Regions from separate parts of the Sphaerotilus microaerophilus genome, predicted to be linked through region 1. Evidence: predicted binding sites of a transcription regulator. Region 1 holds the regulator's gene; each other region holds the start of a gene.

Region 1 (4,613 bases):
CCGCCACGACGGCGGTCTGCGGTATGCGGTTCTGGCGCTGCTGCTGGTCACGGCGGCGGCCCAGGCCGAGCGCGGTGACCGTACCCAGCCGCTGCAGTTCGACGCCGGCCAGGTGCGCATCGACGGCAAGCGCCGGGTGCAGCTGCTCAGCGGTGGCGTCGAGGTCAACCAGGGCACGATGCAGATCAAGGCTGCCCAGGTCGAGTTGCGCGAGACGCCGCAGGGCCAGGTGGCCGTCGCCGAGGGTTCGGCCGCGGCGCCGCTGGTGCAGTTCCGCCAGAAGCGCGACGGCGTGGACGAGTGGATCGAGGGCCAGGCGCAGCGCGTCGAGTACGACGCCGGTGCGCAGGTGGTGCGCCTGCTGCAGCGCGCCCAGGTCCGCCTGCTGCGCGCCGGCGTACTGGCCGACCAGGTGAATGGCGAGCTCATCGTCTACGACAACGCCCGCGATGTCTTCGAGGTGCAGGGCGGAGGCACAGGCGGTAGCGGCCGCGTGCGCGGCACCGTGACGCCGCGTGCAAGCGAGGGCGGCCGTTGACGGCGGCACTGCCGGCGGCCGGTGCAGCCGCATTGCCTGCCGGGGCCGGCGCCATCAGCGCGCCCAGCGGGGCCACCCGACTGGAGGCCGAGGGCCTGCAGAAGCGCTACGGCGCGCGGCTGGTGGTCAAGGACGTGCACCTGGCGGTGCACAGCGGCGAGGTGGTCGGCCTGCTCGGGCCCAACGGCGCGGGCAAGACCACGAGCTTCTACATGCTGGTCGGGCTGGTGCGTGCCGATGCCGGGCAGATCCGCATCGACGGCCTGCCGGTGGAGCGCCTGCCGATCCACCAGCGTGCCCGCATGGGCCTGTCCTACCTGCCGCAGGAGGCGTCGATCTTCCGCCGCCTGACGGTGGAGGAGAACATCCGCGCCGTGCTGGAGCTCCAGCTCGACGAGCGTGGCCGGCCCTACCCCGCCGCGCGCATCGAGCAGCTGCTCGATGCCCTGCTGGCCGACCTGTCGATCGAGCGGCTGCGCAACAGCCCGGCGCCGGCGCTGTCGGGCGGCGAGCGCCGCCGCGTCGAGATCGCCCGGGCGCTGGCCACCCAGCCGCGCTTCATCCTGCTCGACGAGCCCTTTGCCGGCGTCGACCCGATCGCGGTGATCGAGATTCAGCGCATCATCGGCTTCCTGAAGGCGCGCGGCATCGGCGTGCTGATCACCGACCACAACGTGCGCGAGACGCTGGGCATCTGCGACCGCGCCTACATCATCAGCGAGGGCCGCGTGCTGGCCGAGGGCACGCCCACCGACATCGTCGACAACCCCGATGTGCGCAAGGTCTACCTGGGCGAGCACTTCCGCATGTGAACGTGCAGCGCTGTTCCCAGACCCCACTGAATCCGTGAAGACGAGGACCCCTTCGTGAAACCCTCCCTGCAGGTCCGCCTGTCACAGCACCTGGCGCTGACCCCGCAACTGCAGCAGTCGATCCGGCTGCTGCAGCTCTCCACGCTGGAGCTGCACCAGGAAGTCGAGCAGATGCTCGAACAGAACCCCTTCCTGGAGGTCGACGACGACGGCAGCGCCACGGGCGACAGCAGCGCCGCAGGGGCGACGCCGGCCGAGGTGGCGGCGCCGTCCGCGCCGGCCGAAGGAGCCGCCGACACGCCCTGGGACGGCGGCAGCGACACGCTCGGCAGCGAGGCCGCCAGCCCGGCCGACGGCGATGCCCCGGGCATGGAGCCGCTGGACTTCAACGGTGGCGACCGTGAAGACTGGGAGAACGGCACCGAGCGCGAGGACTTCGACGGCCGGGCCGAAGCCCCCGCCAGCCGCAATGCCGCCCCCGACGACGAGGACAGCGACTGGACCGAGCGCAACACCGTGGCCCCCAGCCTGCCCGACCACCTGCGCGAACAGCTGCTGGGCATGCGCCTGGCGCCCGAGGACATGCTGCTGGTCGAGACGCTGATCGACTCGCTCAACGAGGACGGCTACCTGGCCGACGCGCTCGAAGAAGTGGCCGAGCGTCTGGCGCTGATCCTGGAGCTGGGCAACCCGGCCGACCCTGCGGCCGATCCCCAGGCGGCGGCCGAGGCAGCCCTGACGCTGCGCGAGGACCTGCTCGACCGCCTGCGCTGCGCGCTGGGCTGGCTGCAGAACCTGGAGCCGGCGGGTGTGGGCGCACGCGACCTCTGCGAGTGCCTGCAGCTGCAGCTGCGTGACCTGCCCGATTCCGAGGCGCGCGACGCCGCCCTGGCGATCTGTCGCGGCCAGCTCGAAGCGCTGGCCAAGCGGGACCTCAAGCGCCTGATGGCCATCACCGGCGCCAGTGAAGACACCGTGCGCGAGGCGCAGGCGCTGATCGTTGCGCTGGAGCCCAAGCCGGGGCGGCGCTTCACCCGCGCCGAGGCCAACATCGTCGTGCCCGACGTGATCGTGCAGAAGTCCGGCCGCGGCTGGAAGGTGGTGCTCAACCCGGACGTGATGCCCAAGCTGCGCATCAATGACCTCTACGCCCAGGTGCTGCGCCAGCACCGCAGCCAGCGCACCGGCGACGAGGGTGGCGCCAACCTGTCGGCCCGGCTTCAGGAGGCGCGCTGGTTCGTCAAGAACATCCTGCAGCGCTTCGACACCATCCAGCGCGTCTCGCAGGCCATCGTCGAACGGCAGAAGGGCTTCTTCACCCACGGCGAGATCGCGATGAAGCCGCTGGTGCTGCGCGAGATCGCCGACGAGCTGGGCCTGCACGAGTCCACCATCTCGCGGGTGACGACGGCCAAGTACATGAACACGCCCTTCGGCACCTTCGAGCTGAAGTACTTCTTCGGCTCCTCGCTGAACACCGAGGCCGGTGGCAACGCCAGCTCCACGGCGGTGCGTGCGCTGATCAAGCAGTTCGTCAGCGCCGAGGACGCCAAGAAGCCGCTGTCGGACAGCCAGCTCAGCCAGATGCTGGAGGAACAGGGCATCCAGGTGGCGCGGCGCACGGTGGCCAAGTACCGCGAGGCGCTCAAGATCGCGCCCGCGAACCTGCGCAAGGCGATCTGAACCTCTCGACGGGTCGGCAGCCGCCGGCCCGTGCAGATGCCACACCGCGCCCGACGCAGGCATCGCCCGGATACGGATTGCTTCAAATTTGCGTGTTTGCCTCAATGGCGCGGCACGCCACCTGCATGGAACCATGGCTTTCGGGAGCACAACAAGCCATGGAACCTTCTGCCCAGAACCGCCTGCGCATCGCCCAGCGCATCCACGACCTGCTGCTGCACGAGCTCGGCGAGGCCGTCGACGTGGGGCTGCTGCTCGGCCCGCCCGAGTACGCCCGGGCGGTGCTGAGCCTGTGCCGCTCCTGCGGCAGCACCGAGCTGGTGCAACTGGGGAACGATTTCGTGCACGCAACCGATGCCGAGGCGCGTGTCCAGCGGCAGGCCGGGCAGGCCCGATCGGCGCCCGAGTGGCGCGTCCCCACCGCGGGCGAGCTGCCCATCGGTCGCACGCCAGCCCCGCCAGCGGGCTTCTGACCCGCGTTTGACCTGCTCTTGACCTGTGCCGGCAGACCGGCGGCGGGCCGGCTGCGCCGATCAGTCGGCGTCCACGGGCGGCAGTTCGCCGAGCAGGCCGATCAGCTCGTCGAGCGTGGTGTAGAAACGTTCGATGAAATCGCGCCCGATGTGCGTCTCGATCGCCTCGTAGACCGCCTCGATCTGCGGCGCCAGCGTGGCGGCCAGCACGCGGGCGCGTTCGGTCAGGCTCACCCGCACACGGCGCTGGTCATGCGCCAGGCGCTCGCGCGTGACCAGCCCCAGGTCGTCCATGCGCGCCAGCACCCCCGCCAGGCTGGGGCTGGAGATGCGGCAGACCTCGCCGATCTGGCGCGGCTCCAGCGGCCCGCGCTCCAGCAGCGCGCGCACGATGCGCCACTGCTGCTCGGTGATGCCGTGCGCGTTCAGGACCGGGCGGAAGTGCCCGATCACGCTCTCGCGTGCATGCAGCAGCAGCAGCGGCAGGTTGCGATGGGTGAAGCCGGCGCGGCGCAACTCGGCCGGACCGGCCGGATCGGCGGCTGCGGCGGGCGACGGAGCGGGATCCGCGCCGGGCGATAAGGGTTGGCCAGCGGTTGACATGCTCACATCTTAGTGAATAATGGAATCACTAAGAGGTTAGTGAATTGCCGATGAGCCCCACCCAGCCGACTTCACCCCCCGCTTCGACCGCGTTCCCGCCGACGGACGGCGCCGCCCGCGTCCGGATGGACGTCGCCCCCTGGCGGCTCAGCGGCGTGGTCGTGGCGGCACAGATCAACCACCGCCCGCAGCTCGCCGCGCTGGCCGAGGCTGCCCGGCGCGCGCCCTACAAGGCGCTGCCGGGAGCGCCGGTGTTGGCGGTGCAGTCGCGCAACACCCTGGCCCTGGACGGTGACGAGGTGCCCGCCGGCGCCGACGGCCTCGACGTGGGCGCGACGCTGGGCATCGTCATCGGCCGGGTGGCCTGCCGCGTGTCTGCGGCCGACGCGCTGGCCCACGTGGCCGGCTACCTGGTGGCCAACGACCTAAGCGCGCCGATCCCCGGTGACACGCCGCACTACCGCCCCGGTGCCCGCTTCAAGCTGCGCGACCGCTCCTGCCCGC
Region 2 (4,613 bases), 2.7 Mb from region 1:
TGCTGGCCGACACGCTGGGGCTGGACGTGACCGGCGGGCGCACCGCCGGCGCACCGGGCTCGACCGTCTGGACGGTGGGCATGGGTTGGTACGGCATCGGCTACTGACCCTGCTGACCGCCGCGCAGCAGCCGCAGGTGGCGGTACAGCGTGTTGCGGCTGATACCCAGGCGCCGTGCCGCCTCGGAGAGGTTTCCGCCGGTCTGCGCGATCACCCGCTCGATGGTCTGGGCTGCGACCGCGTCAAGCGCGTCCAGTCCGTTCCCGCCAGCGCCAGGGGCGTCCACCCGGGCAGCGGGTGAGGCATTGCGGGCGGTTGCCGCGCCGCCGCCACAGGGCGGTTGCAGCTCCTCGACCAGGTCGTCGGGCAGGTGCTGCCAGCCGATCAGCGTCTCGTGGCCCTCCAGCAGGTGCACCGCGGTGCGTAGCGCGTTGGCGAGCTGGCGCAGGTTGCCCACCCAGCGGCCCTGCGGCAGCGCGGCCAGTACCTCGGCGACCAGCTGCAGGGAGCGCTGCGGCGCCAGCTCCCGCAGCAGGTGCCGGGCCAGCGCGGGCAGGTCCTGGCGCTCGCGCAGGGGCGGCAGTTGCAGCAGCAGGCCGTTGAGGCGGTAGTAGAGATCCTCGCGGAAGCGCCCGGCGCTCACCTCGGCGGCCAGGCGCCGCCGCGTGCTGCAGACCAGCGCGGTCCCCGCAGGCAGGGCGTCGCCCGGCGAGTGGGCGGATTCGTGGGCGGACCCGTTCGCCGACCCGTCCTCCGTCAGGCAGCGCTGTAGCAGCCACTGGTCGGCCGCATCGAGCTCGCCCACCTCGTCCAGGAAGAGCGTGCCACCCTCTGCCAGCGCCAGGGCCGCCCGGAGGGCCGCAGCGAAGCTGCCTGGCACGTGGCCGGCGCAGCGTTGCACCACGAAACGGGCGGCGCGGCGTTCGCCACTGGCGTGCCAGGCCCGCGCGAACGTCTCCTTGCCCGCACCGCTCTCCCCCTGCAGCAGCAGCGGGATGCCGCTGTCGCGCAGGCGGCGGGCCCGCTCGACGGCCCGCTGCATGGCCGCGTCGCCAAGGTCGAGGGTGGCGAGGGCGTCGTGCGGCTGGGTGGCGTCAGGCGGGGTTGCCAGGGGGCCGGTCGGGGCAGCCTGATCGCCCGGACCTGCTGGGCGCGGCACCACCGGGGCCGTTGTCGACAGCGCTGCCAGCGGCGACAGCGGGTGCAACCGGGTCGCCTCGCTCTCCACCGCCTGTGGCGCGCTGTCCACCCGGGCCCAGACGAAGCCGTGGTGGCGGCTGGCCAGGCGGCGCGGTTCGCGCTCGCCGCTGTGCAGCCACTGGGTCCACTCGGCGCGGCCCAGGTCGAACACCGCGTCCAGCTGCACGCCGTTGATCTGGTCGCAGCGCAGGCCCAGCCAGTCGAGCGCCACCGCGTTGGCCCCCATCACCCAGCCGTCGGTGGACACGGCCAACTGGCCTTCGGTCAGCGTGGCGATGCCCTCGGCGTGGCGGTGGAAGCGTAGGCGCAGCGCGGCGTGGTGGCGGTTGTCGAACAGGCGCTGCTCGATCATCCGGGCGCCCGCACGGGCGAGCCCGAGCGTGTGTGGGTGGGCGCTGCGGTGCTCGCCGGAGATGTCCAGCACGCCCAGCAGCTGGCCTGCCGGGTCGAGGATGGGGGCCGCCGCACAGGCCAGGAAGGCATTGCGCTCCAGATAGTGCTCTGCACCGCGGACCACGGTGGCGCTGCGGTCGGCCAGCGCGGTGCCGATGGCGTTGGTGCCGCGCACCTGCTCATGCCAGTTCGCACCGGGTCGCAACGCCACCCGCTCGGCGCGGTCCATGAAGGGCAGGTCCCCCAGCGCGTGCAGCAGCATGCCGCGCGCATCGGCCAGGATCACCATCGAGCCGCTGTCGCGCGTCTGTTCAAACAGATATTCCATCACCGGCCCTGCATGAGCCACGAACTCGCGGTGCAGGTCCAGCGCCCGTGCGAGCTGGGTCGCCGACGCATGCGGGGTGCCGCTGCTGCGCCCCTCGGGCGTGAGCCCGCTGCGGCTGCTGCGCAGCCAGGAGCGCGCCAGGCGCGGATCGAGCTGCTGCAGCGGCACATCGACGCGGCCACCCGAGTCGAGCACGGTGCGGCGTGCCTCGCGCAGCTGGGCCGAGGTTGGCCGGCCACGCGGTGCCAGGGAAGAACGAGTGTCGATCGGGGCTCCCATGTGTCCTCCTGCGGTGCACGCTCCAGGCTGGCACACCTATGCACAGTCATTCCTAATGGTCGGAGCGAGGTCCCGTTTCCGGGTGATGACCCCCTTGGCCGGAGCGGTTGTCACGCTGCGTGACAGCTGAACCGGGGCAGGGCGCTTTCGAGGAAGTGGGTGCGCAGGTTCCGGGCCAGCTTTGTGCGGATTTCGGCCCTTTCCCGCTCGAACCGGGGGGCTGGCACGCCCGCTGCAATGCATCGACCCAAGCAGGTCCGCCACGGCGCAAGCCGCAGCCGGCCCTGTCGACCCCCTCGTCAGCCGCTTTTGTTTGACCCCGAAGGAGACATCCCATGCTGTACGCACTGCCCAATACCGCCGGCGCCAAGGTCGCCTACAAGGCCCAGTACGACAACTTCATCAACGGCCAGTTCGTGCCCCCGGTCAAGGGCGAGTACTTCAACGTGATCACCCCGATCACGGGCCAGGCCTACACCCTGTGCGCCCGCTCCACCGCCGAGGACATCGAGCTGGCGCTGGACGCGGCCCACGCCGCGGCCGACAAGTGGGGCCGCACCGATGCCGCCACGCGCTCCAACATCCTGCTGAAGATCGCCGATCGCCTGGAGCAGAACCTGGAGCTGCTGGCCTACGCCGAAACGGTGGACAACGGCAAGCCGATCCGCGAAACGCTGAACGCCGACATCCCGCTGGCCGTCGACCATTTCAGATACTTCGCCGGCTGCCTGCGCTCGCAGGAAGGCGGCATCTCGGAAATCGACGAGAACACGATGGCGTACCACATCCACGAGCCGCTGGGCGTGGTGGGTCAGATCATTCCCTGGAACTTCCCGATCCTGATGGCCGCCTGGAAGCTGGCACCCGCCCTGGGCGCCGGCAACTGCGTGGTCCTGAAGCCGGCCGAGTCGACCCCGATCAGCATCCTGATCCTGGCCGAGCTGATCGCCGACATCCTGCCCCCGGGCGTGCTGAACATCGTCAACGGTTTCGGCCGCGAAGCCGGCATGCCGCTGGCCACCAGCAAGCGCATCGCCAAGATCGCCTTCACCGGCTCCACCGCCACCGGCCGGGTCATTGCCCAGGCCGCGGCCAACAACCTGATCCCGGCCACGCTGGAACTCGGCGGCAAGTCGCCCAACATCTTCTTCGAGGATGTGATGGCCGCCGACGACAGCTTCCTGGACAAGGCGATCGAAGGCCTGGTGCTGTTCGCCTTCAACCAGGGCGAGGTCTGCACCTGCCCGAGCCGGGCGCTGATCCAGGAATCGATCTACGACCGCTTCATGGCGCGGGCGCTGAAGCGCGTGGCCGCCATCGCGCAGGGCAGCCCGCTCGATACCGACACCATGATCGGCGCACAGGCCTCGCAGATGCAGATCGACAAGATCAGCGCCTACCTGGAACTGGGCAAGCAGGAAGGTGCGCAGGTGCTGATCGGTGGCGAGCGCGCCCACCTCGGCGGTGACCTGGCCGGCGGCTACTACGTGCAGCCCACGCTGTTCAAGGGTCACAACAAGATGCGCATCTTCCAGGAAGAAATCTTCGGCCCGGTGCTGGCCGTGACCACCTTCAAGGACGAGGCCGAGGCGCTGGAAATCGCCAACGACACGCCCTATGGCCTCGGCGCCGGCGTGTGGAGCCGCAACGGCAACGTGGCCTACCGCATGGGCCGCGCGATCAAGGCCGGCCGCGTGTGGACCAACTGCTACCACGCCTACCCGGCGCACGCCGCCTTCGGTGGCTACAAGGAATCGGGCATCGGCCGCGAAACCCACAAGGTCATGCTCGACCACTACCAGCAGACCAAGAACCTGCTGGTCAGCTACAGCGAGAACAAGCTGGGCTTCTTCTGATCGACCCTCGGTCTGTCGGAGTCACCACAAGGGGCGGGCAACCGCCCCTCTTGTCGTGTTGGAAAGGAGTCGACGTTGCCACGGGCTGCCCCGGGCCGCGCTGCAGGGGCCCGCAGCTCGTCACCACTAGCAACGGGCCGCCCGACAGCGGCCGCACCGGGCGCGGCAGGTTCCGCGGTGCCAAATGAGGTGCCACCACCCGCCACAGGCCCCTTCCTGCAGCTCATCAGGCCGGCCCGACGGCGCAACAAGACCGGTCCGCAGCTCAACAAGACCTCCCCGCAAGCCAGCTGGCAGCTCCCCGCATGCTTGCAGGCCCGCGTCCACACCCTGCAGGCAGCGGCCTGCAGCGCTGCATGACCCCTCCGCGGGCCACACAAGCCCGACCTGCACCGCAGCATGCCGCTGCCGCGCGCCCATCAGGCCGGTCCTGCGAGGCCGTGACGACGTCCTGGCAGGCCGTCGGCCGGCGTCTGCAGGGTGTGACGCCCAGCCTGCAGCCCGTCGGCGGTATCTGTTCCGGCAGCTGGCTGCGCTAGGCAGGGCGGGCGGCGCTG
Region 3 (4,613 bases), 1.8 Mb from region 1:
TCGATCTCGCCATAGGGCAGCCGCCCGGCCAGCCACTGGTAGAGCGTCACACCCAGCGCAAACAGGTCGCTGCCGGCGGAAGCAGGCTGGCCGTGGTCGCCCTCCCACTGCTCCGGGTTCATGTAGCTGGGCGTGCCGGCGTGCAGGGCGCGCACCGCCTCGGGCTCGCGGCCGGACACGGCCACCCCCAGGTCGAGCAGGCGCCACTGGCCGTCCTCGCCCAGGTGCAGGTTGCCGGGCTTGACGTCGCGGTGGATCACGCCCAGCCGGTGCAACCGGCCCAGCGCGCGGGCCACAGCCAGGCCGGCGCGCACCACCTCGGGGATGTCCAGCGCCGGCTCACCCACCTCGGGGCCGCCCGCCGACGGGGATCCGCGCTGCGCCAGCAGCTGCTCCAGCGTGCGGCCGCTGTGCCAGTCGAACACCGTGTAGAAGGCCGACGCGGCACGCTGCTCGCGCACCCGCACGAAGCCCTGGCTGCCCGCCCCGCCCTGCTCGCCCACGCGCAGGCCCAGCCAGGCCTCGTGCGCGAGCATCTCGCGCTCCTGCGCGTCGCTGACGCGGGACTCATGCAGCGTCTTGATCGCCACCAGCTCGCGCGTGGCGGCGTCGCGCGCCTGGTAGAGCCGGTGCACGCCGGTATCGGCCACCGCCGCGGTGATGGTGTAGCCATCCAGCGCATCGCCCACCTTCAGGCGCGCGGGCACCGGGAGTTGGGCGGCACCGACGCGGGTGTCGGCCAGCTGCCAGCCGGCCAGGCCGCGCACGCACAGCACCAGCGCGGTGGCGTTGTCGGGCGTGCGGGCGGCCAACGCCGCCTCGACCACCCGCACGCTCAGAGCCTGCGCATCCTGGGAGCCCCCTTCGGCGGGGGCAGCGGTCAGCACCGCCTGCAGCTTCGCGCGCGGCAGCACGCCGTGCACGCCGTCGCTGGTCAGCAGCAGCAGGTCACCCACCTGCAGCTCGCCCTGGAAGTAGTCGACGTGCACCGCCTGGTCCAGCCCCACCGCGCGGGTGAGCTGGCTGTGCAGGTCGATGTGGTCGAGCGCGTGGTCCTGCGTGAGCTGGGTCAGCTCGCCGCCGCGCAGCAGCCAGGCCCGGGTGTCGCCGATGTGCGCCACCGTCCAGGTGTGGCCCTGCAGCGCCAGCGCGGTCAGCGTGGTACGGCCGGACTGCTGGTCCCCGCCGGGCCCGCCGCGGCGCCGGTTGTGGTCGAACAGCCAGGCGTTCTGGGCGCCGATCAGGCGGTCCAGCACCACCGTGGTCTCCCAGGTCGCCGGTGCGGCGTGGAAGTCGCGCACCAGCGCCATCACGCTGGTCTGCGCCGCCTCGCGCCCCAGGCCGCCGGTGGACACGCCGTCGGCCACCGCGGCGATGAGGCCGCGCCCCACTTCATGGGCCGCCGGCCGCACGGCGGCGGCGAAGTCCTCGTTGTGCTCGCGTGGCCCGCTCGCGCTGCTGTGGCCGATGTCGACGTCGAAACTCATGGTGGCGCCTTGCAAGCAAGTCCCTTGCCGCGAAGCGGGGCGGTGTGGCGTCCCGAGCCGGTGCAACGAGCCGCCCTACGCACCCTGCTGGTGCACCCAACGCGGTGGCGCTCGGCCGGCCCGCAGCGGAGGCGGCCCCGGCCCGCCTCGGCAGGCCGGATCGACCCGGCACGCTGCTTGCTAATCCTGTGGCAGGGGCCGACGCGCTCCCGTCCCCGTCCAGGACGCGCCAACGGCGGCGCACGATGGTCTTCTGTTCCTGACCGGCTCCCGCCGGCCGGCAACGTGTGCCGGCCAGACCGCCCCTCCACCGGGCGATGTCCGCCGGCCGCCAGCCCACTCCATTCGTCCTTCTGACGCTGCCCCGGCAGCGCAGGCCCCGCTTTTCCTTCGTCTGCCTGGAACTCAGCCATGAAGAAACCTCGTCTCGTCCTGATCGGCAACGGCATGGCCGGAGTGCGCACGCTCGAAGAGCTGCTGAAGATCGCACCGGACCTGTACGACATCACCGTCTTCGGCGCCGAGCCGCACCCGAACTACAACCGCATCCTGCTGTCGCCGGTGCTGGCCGGCGAGCAGACGATTGAGCAGATCATCCTCAATCCGCTCGACTGGTACGCCGATGCGGGCATCACGCTGCACCTGGGCGCCAAGGTCACCCGCGTGCACCGCACCAAGCGCCTGGTCACGGCCCAGCGCGCCGACGGCAGTGTGATCGAGGCCGAGTACGACCGCCTGTTGATCGCCACCGGCTCCAACCCCTTCATCCTGCCGGTGCCGGGCCGCGACCTGCAGGGCGTGATCGCCTACCGCGACATCGCCGACACCGAGACGATGATCGACACGGCGAAGACGCACAAACATGCCGTGGTGATCGGTGGCGGCCTGCTTGGCCTGGAAGCGGCCAACGGCCTGATGCTGCGCGGCATGCAGGTCACGGTGGTGCACATCGCCCCCTGGTTGATGGAGCGCCAGCTCGACGACGTGGCCGGCAAGCTGCTGCAGCAGTCGCTGGCCGAGCGCGGCCTGACGTTCATGCTCGGCGCCCAGACGCAGGCGCTGATCGGCGACAGCGACGATGGCCAGGGCGGCCGTGTCAAGGCGGTGAAGTTCAAGGACGGCACCGAGATCCCGGCCGACCTGGTGGTGATGGCCGCGGGCATCCGCCCCAACAACGAGCTGGCCAAATCGATGGGCCTGCTGTGTGCCCAGGACGGGCGCGGCGGCATCGTCGTCAGCGACACCCTGCAGACCGCCACCGACCCGCGCATCTACGCGGTGGGCGAGTGCGCCGCGCACCGCGGCATCGCCTACGGCCTGGTGGCGCCGCTGTTCGAGCAGGGCAAGGTCTGCGCGAACCACCTGGCCGAGTTCGGCATCGGCCGCTACGTGGGCAGCCAGACCTCGACCAAGCTGAAGGTGACCGGCATCGACCTGTTTTCGGCCGGCGACTTCATGGGCGCCGCCTCCGGGCGTCCCGAGGACGCGAGCGCGGAGGAGATCGTGCTCTCCGACCCGATCGGCGGCGTCTACAAGAAGCTGGTGGTGAAGAACGACCAGTTGGTGGGCGCCTGCCTCTACGGCGACACGGTGGACGGCAGCTGGTACTTCAAGCTCATCCGCGAGGGCCGCAAGATCGCCGATATCCGCGACAAGCTGATGTTCGGCGAGAGCAACATCGGCGACGTCGGCCACCAGGGCCACAGCAAGGCCGCCGCGATGGCGGACAGCGACGAGGTCTGCGGCTGCAACGGCGTCACCAAGGGCGCCATCTGCAAGGCCATCAAGGACAAGGGCCTGTTCACGCTGGACGAGGTGCGCCGTCACACCAAGGCCAGCGCCAGCTGCGGCTCCTGCACCGGCCTGGTCGAGCAGCTGCTGATGTTCACCGCCGGCGGCGACTACTCCGCCACGCCGAAGAAGAGGGCGATCTGCGCCTGCACGGAGCACAGCCACCAGGAGGTGCGCGACGCCATCTTCACCCAGCACCTGACCAGCATCCCGGCGGTGCAGGCCACCCTCGGCTGGAAGACGCCGAATGGCTGCCCCACCTGCCGCCCGGCGCTGAACTACTACCTGATCTCCTCCTGGCCCAAGGAGGCCAAGGACGACCCGCAGAGCCGCTACATCAACGAGCGCAGCCACGCCAACATCCAGAAGGACGGCACCTACAGCGTGATCCCGCGCATGTGGGGGGGAGAGACCACCGCCGACGAGCTGCGCCGCATCGCCGACGCGGTGGACAAGTACCAGATCCCCACCGTCAAGGTCACCGGCGGCCAGCGCATCGACCTGCTGGGCGTGAAGAAGGAGGACCTGGTCAACGTCTGGAAGGACATCGGCATGCCCAGCGGCCACGCCTACGCCAAGGCGCTGCGCACCGTGAAGACCTGCGTGGGCAGCGAGTGGTGCCGCATGGGCACGCAGGACAGCACCCAGATGGGCAAGGACCTGGAGCGCGCGATGTGGCGCATGTACGCGCCGCACAAGGTCAAGTTCGCCGTCAGCGGCTGCCCGCGCAACTGCGCCGAGGCGGGCATCAAGGACGTGGGCATCATCGGCGTCGATTCCGGCTGGGAGATGTACGTGGCCGGCAACGGCGGCATCAAGACCGAGGTGGCGCACTTCCTCGTCAAGCTCAAGACCGCCGAGGAGGTGATGGAGTACACGGGCGCCTTCATGCAGCTCTACCGTCGTGAGGGCTGGTACCTGGAGCGCACCTGCCACTACGTCAGCCGCGTGGGCCTGGACCACGTGAAGAAGAAGATCCTGGACGACACCGAGGGCCGCCGCGCCCTGTGGGCCGAGCTGCAGTTTGCGCTCGACGGCGAGCCCGACCCCTGGTTCGAGTTCGACAAAGCCCGGGTCGACACCCGCCAGTTCATCCCGGTGCACGCCGCCTGAACCTGGGCCTGCGCCCGGGCCTGCACCCCACCCCCTTCTGCGCCCACGACTTCGACCCCGGATCGACCATGACCACCTGGACCACCATCTGCCGCATCGACGACATCCCGCTGCTGGGCGCGCGCCGCGTGGCGCGTGACAAGGGCGCCGCCGTGGCGCTGTTCCGCACCGCGGGCAACCGCGTCTTCGCGCTGCTGGACCGCTGCCCGCACAAGGGCGGCC
Region 4 (4,613 bases), 1.9 Mb from region 1:
GCCACCGCGGCAGCCGGCACGCGGGCCTGCGCCGCATGGCGGGCATCCTCCAGGAAGTCGTCGGAGAGGTGATCGCGGGTGATCACCGCCTCGCCTGCCGCCATCACGGTGGCGGTGCGCAGCACATTGAACAGCTGGCGCACGTTGCCCGGCCACTGGTAGGCCTGGAACAGCCGCACCACCTCGGGGTCCAGCCGCAGCCGGCGCCCCGGGCACTCCCGGTCCAGGATGCGCTCCACCAGCGCCATCAGGTCGCTGCGCTCGCGCAGCGGCGGCAGTCGCACCGCCAAGCCGTTGAGGCGGTAGTAGAGATCCTCGCGGAAGGTCTTCTGCTCGATCATCTCGCGCAGGTTGCGGTGGGTGGCGCAGACCAGCGTCACGTCCACCGCCACCGGCTTGCCGCTGCCCAGCGGGGTGACCTGACGCTCCTGCAGCACCCGCAACAGGTGGGCCTGCAGGCCGATGGGCATGTCGCCGATCTCGTCCAGGAAGAGTGTGCCGCCATTGGCCTGCACGATGCGCCCCGTGGCTCCCTTGCGGCGCGCGCCGGTGAAGGCGCCCTCTTCGTAGCCGAACAGCTCGGCCTCGATCAGCGTGTCGGGGATCGAGGCGCAGTTCACCGCGACGAAGGGCTGCTTCGCGCGGTCGGAATCCTGGTGGATGGCGCGCGCGAGCAGCTCCTTGCCGGTGCCGGTTTCGCCCAGCACCAGGATCGGGATGTCGCGGTTGAGCACGCGGCGGATCTTGTCGGCCACCGCGCCAACCTGCGCATCGCCGGTGGTCAAGCTGGCCAGCCCGCCACGATCGGCGCCCGCGGCCGGCTGGGGCCGCACGGCCGGCTCGCGCGCCATGGCGGCCGGTGCCGACGCCACGGGCAAGGCGGCACCCCGCTCGGGCCCCGCGGCACCGTCCGCCACGGGCGCCTCGGCACCGGCCGGGGCATCCCCCAGCGAGTGCCACGCCGGCCAGTTGAAGCGGGCGTAGACGTGGAACTGCCGCCCGTTGGGCATCACCACCTGCACCGGCGTGGCCAGCGGCGAGCGGAAGCGGTCGACCAACGCCGCCACCGTGGTGCCCAGCAGCGACGCCAGCGTGTGCATGCGCAGCGCCGCGCCGGACAGGCCCAGCTGCTCCAGCGCGCCGCGGTTGGCGCCGACGAACTTGCCATCCTGGCTGACCGCCAGGATGCCCTCCATCAGCGTGCCGATGAACTCCACCCGGCTGTGGAAGTGCAGCCGCATCACGTTGCGGTAGTCGTCCGTCAGCCAGTGGTTCTCGATCATCCGGGCGGACATCTTCACCAGCCCCATGGTGTGCTGGTGGTAGCCGTGGTGGTCGCCACTCACGTCGAGCACGCCGAGGATGTTGCCGCGCGGGTCGAGGATGGGCGCGGCCGAGCAGGTCAGGAAGTGGTTGGCATGCAGGAAGTGCTCGTCCGCATGCACGAGGGTGGGGGTCTCCTCGATCAGCGCCGTGCCCACGGCGTTGGTGCCCTTGGACTGCTCGGACCAGTTCACCCCCGGCGACAGGGCCACCTTGGTGGCACGGGCCAGGAAGTCGTCATCGCCGATGGAATGCAGGATGGTGCCCGTGGCATCGGTCAGCACCACCATGCTCTGCGTGTTGACGATCTGCTCGTAGAGCATCTCCATCACCGGCGCCGCATGGTTGTAAAGGCGCTGGTTGCGCTCGCGCACGACACCGAGGTCGGAGCGGCCGATGGGCGCGAAGTCCGGACGCTCGATCCGGGACAACCCGAGCGCCTGGCAACGTTCGTGCGAGTCCTCGATCTTCGCCAGGTGCTGGCCACCCAACGGCAGTGTCGAGGCGATGGGCCGTCGCGGTTCATCAACGCCGCCCTGTCGCTGGCGCACACCGGCGCTCACCGGCGAAAAACGTCCGGACATCGTCTCGTCTCCTTCACGACCACCGCAGCGGCCCTACTGTGTGGGCGGCCACACAACAAGCAGAAAAGCCGTTGTGCAAACCGCCGATTGTGTCCCGAATGAACAGTCCCAGGGACGGTACATGTCCCAATGCGCCCAGCAGACGCACGACCGACGCGCCACGCTGCAGCACTGTCCCCGGACTGACCCGCAAGCCGGGGCCTTCACAGCGGCCGGATCTCGCGGTGGCATGGTCATTGCAGTTTCGATGCCAGCCCTCCCCCACAACCCAGCCAACTACCCATCCCCGGAGCATTGAAATGATCAAAGGAGACTTCTGGCGCGCCCTCGTGCTCGTTGCTGCCTGTGCCACGATCGGCACCATGGCCAGCGCCCACGGCGACGTGACGCCGCAGGCGGTCGACACCCACGAGCTGCCCCAGCTCGGCGCCGACTGGCGCGCCGAGAACCCGTTCCGCCAGAATGCCATCGCCATCCGCATCGGCACCTCGGCCTACAACCAGAACTGCGCCCGCTGCCACGGCCTCGAAGCCATCTCCGGCGGCATCGCGCCCGACCTGCGCAAGCTCGATGGCGACTGCGCCAGCTTGAAGGACGAGAAGAAAAAGGCGGCCTGCGTGAAGGAGATCGACGACTACTTCCTCACGAGCGTGCGCCGTGGCAAGGTGCGCAACGGCGCGGTCTACATGCCGCCGTTCGAGGGCACGCTCAACCAGGAAGCAATCTGGTCGATCAAGGCCTACCTGGAAACCCGCCGCGAGAAGCCGCTCTGAACCGAACGGGCCTGACCCGGGCTGCAGACAGGGCCGCGCCGCCAAGGCACCAGGGAAACACCTGGCCCGGCCATCGCCGATGGATCGACCAGAATCATCGGAACGCTACAGATTGGAACATCGCGTGACAGTCACCACCCGCCGCCGCCTGCTCACCCAACTGGGCGGCTTGACCACCCTCGCCGCCGCCCCGTCCCTGGCCCGCGCCGACGAGACCGCCCTCGAACGGGTGCGCCGACTGGGGCGGCTGACCGTGGGTGTCTACCACGACCTGCCGCCCTTCCACGTGCAGGGCGTGGGCATCGAGGTGCAGCTCGCCTCGGCACTGGCCAGGCAACTGGGCGTGCAGTCCTCGCTGCTGCCCTTCCTGGCCGGCGAGAACATGGACGACGACCTGCGCAACATGGTCTGGCGTGGCCATTACCTGGGCTGGGGCCCGGCGGACGTGCTGCTGCACGTGCCGGTGGACCGCCCGCTGATGATCTCCAATCCGAAGGTCCAGATCTTTGGCCCCTACTGGCGCGAGCGCGTCGTGATCGCGCGCGACTTGGCCAAGCTGCCGACGTTGGACAGCCTGGACCCCCTCGTCGGGCAGCCGGTGGCGGTGCCCGGGCTGTCACTGGCGGGCTGGCTGATGATCGGCGCCGAAGGCGGGCGGCTGAGCAACCACCTGGTCACCAAGCTGGACAATGGCGTGACGGCGGCCAGGATGCTGCAAGAAGGCAAGGTGGTGGCCGCCGCCGGCCTGCGCTCCGAGCTGGAGTCGGCACTGCGCGGCGATGCGCGCTTCGAGATCGGGCCGCTGCCGATCCCCCGTGCGCCGCGCGACGGCTGGGCCGTGGGCATGGCCGTGCGCAAGGAGGCCACCGACCTGGCCCAGGCCCTGCAGGGCGCGGTCGAGCAGCTGTCGGGCAGCGGCGAGATGGAGCGGCTCTTTGCCGCGGGCGGCCTGCGCTGGCAGCGCGTTTGACCCTGGCCGTCAGACGGTAGGCGCAGGCCTGCCGAAAATGACTATAATCCTTGGCTTTGCTGGCAAGAAATGCCCGTTCGAGTTGGCGCACTTGCGGATATCCGGAATCCCGCGCCGGCCATCGAGGGCTCAACAGAAGGATCCTTCCATTCATGACGACCATCCGTGTCAAGGAAAACGAACCGTTTGACGTGGCCATGCGCCGCTTCAAGCGCACCATCGAAAAGCTCGGCCTGCTGACCGATCTGCGTGCGCGTGAGTTCTACGAAAAGCCGACGGCCGAGCGCAAGCGCAAGAAGGCCGCCGCCGTGAAGCGCCACTACAAGCGCGTGCGCTCGATGCAGCTGCCCAAGAAGCTGTACTGAGTTGTACTGAATCCGCACCGGCGCCGCGCCGGGACCGCCGCAGAGGCGGTTCACTGCGCGATGCTGCCTGACCCTCGGGTCGGCCGGAAACAGACCAAGCCCGCGCGGGACGCCGCTGCGGGCTTTGTCGTTTTTGGGCCCCCTCATCCTGTTTTCTGCCGGAGCACCCCATGAGTCTGAAGGACCGCATCACCGACGACATGAAAGCTGCCATGCGCGCCAAGGAGGCCGAGCGGCTGGGCACCATCCGCCTGCTGCTGGCGGCGATGAAGCAACGGGAGGTGGACGAGCGCATCACGCTCGACGATGCCGCCGTTGTCGCCATCGTCGACAAGCTGATCAAGCAGCGCAAGGACTCGATCACCCAGTTCGCCCAGGCCGGCCGCGACGACCTCGTCGCCAAGGAAAGTGCCGAACTCACCGTGCTGGAAACCTACCTGCCGGCGCGCCTGAGCGCCGGGGAAATCGATGCCGCCGTCGCCCAATTGGTGGCCGAACTCGGCGCCAAAGGCCCGGCCGACATGGGCAAGGTGATGGGCGCGGCCAAGCAGCGCTTCGCCGGCCAGGCCGACATGGGCCTGGTCTCGGCGGCCGTCAA

What was found. Region 1 encodes sigma-54, which starts transcription at its own class of promoters, with help from an activator protein. Its sites were predicted from a motif close to TGGCANGNAANCTGCTTT; they were not measured.
Region 2: exaC (acetaldehyde dehydrogenase ExaC) is a predicted target of sigma-54. The motif match lies at 2,422-2,439, and genes of this name have one in related genera.
Region 3: nirB (nitrite reductase large subunit NirB) is a predicted target of sigma-54. The motif match lies at 1,654-1,671, and genes of this name have one in related genera.
Region 4: pedF (cytochrome c-550 PedF) is a predicted target of sigma-54. The motif match lies at 2,133-2,150, and genes of this name have one in related genera.

Annotation. Positions count from the first base shown of each region.
Region 1 is NZ_AP025730.1:327,364-331,976, reverse strand. It holds gene lptA (lipopolysaccharide transport periplasmic protein LptA) at 1-538, shown strand, start outside; gene lptB (LPS export ABC transporter ATP-binding protein) at 592-1,350, shown strand; gene NGK70_RS01510 (RNA polymerase factor sigma-54) at 1,405-3,033, shown strand; gene NGK70_RS01505 (hypothetical protein) at 3,192-3,506, shown strand; gene hpaR (homoprotocatechuate degradation operon regulator HpaR) at 3,567-4,109, opposite strand; gene NGK70_RS01495 (fumarylacetoacetate hydrolase family protein) at 4,160-4,613, shown strand, end outside.
Region 2 is NZ_AP025730.1:3,058,602-3,063,214, forward strand. It holds gene NGK70_RS13280 (hypothetical protein) at 1-107, shown strand, start outside; gene NGK70_RS13285 (sigma-54-dependent Fis family transcriptional regulator) at 101-2,200, opposite strand; gene exaC (acetaldehyde dehydrogenase ExaC) at 2,536-4,056, shown strand.
Region 3 is NZ_AP025730.1:2,141,868-2,146,480, reverse strand. It holds gene NGK70_RS09400 (bifunctional protein-serine/threonine kinase/phosphatase) at 1-1,487, opposite strand, end outside; gene nirB (nitrite reductase large subunit NirB) at 1,899-4,391, shown strand; gene nirD (nitrite reductase small subunit NirD) at 4,460-4,613, shown strand, end outside.
Region 4 is NZ_AP025730.1:2,264,678-2,269,290, reverse strand. It holds gene NGK70_RS09895 (sigma-54-dependent Fis family transcriptional regulator) at 1-1,907, opposite strand, end outside; gene pedF (cytochrome c-550 PedF) at 2,207-2,680, shown strand; gene NGK70_RS09885 (substrate-binding periplasmic protein) at 2,805-3,650, shown strand; gene rpsU (30S ribosomal protein S21) at 3,803-4,015, shown strand; gene NGK70_RS09875 (GatB/YqeY domain-containing protein) at 4,186-4,613, shown strand, end outside.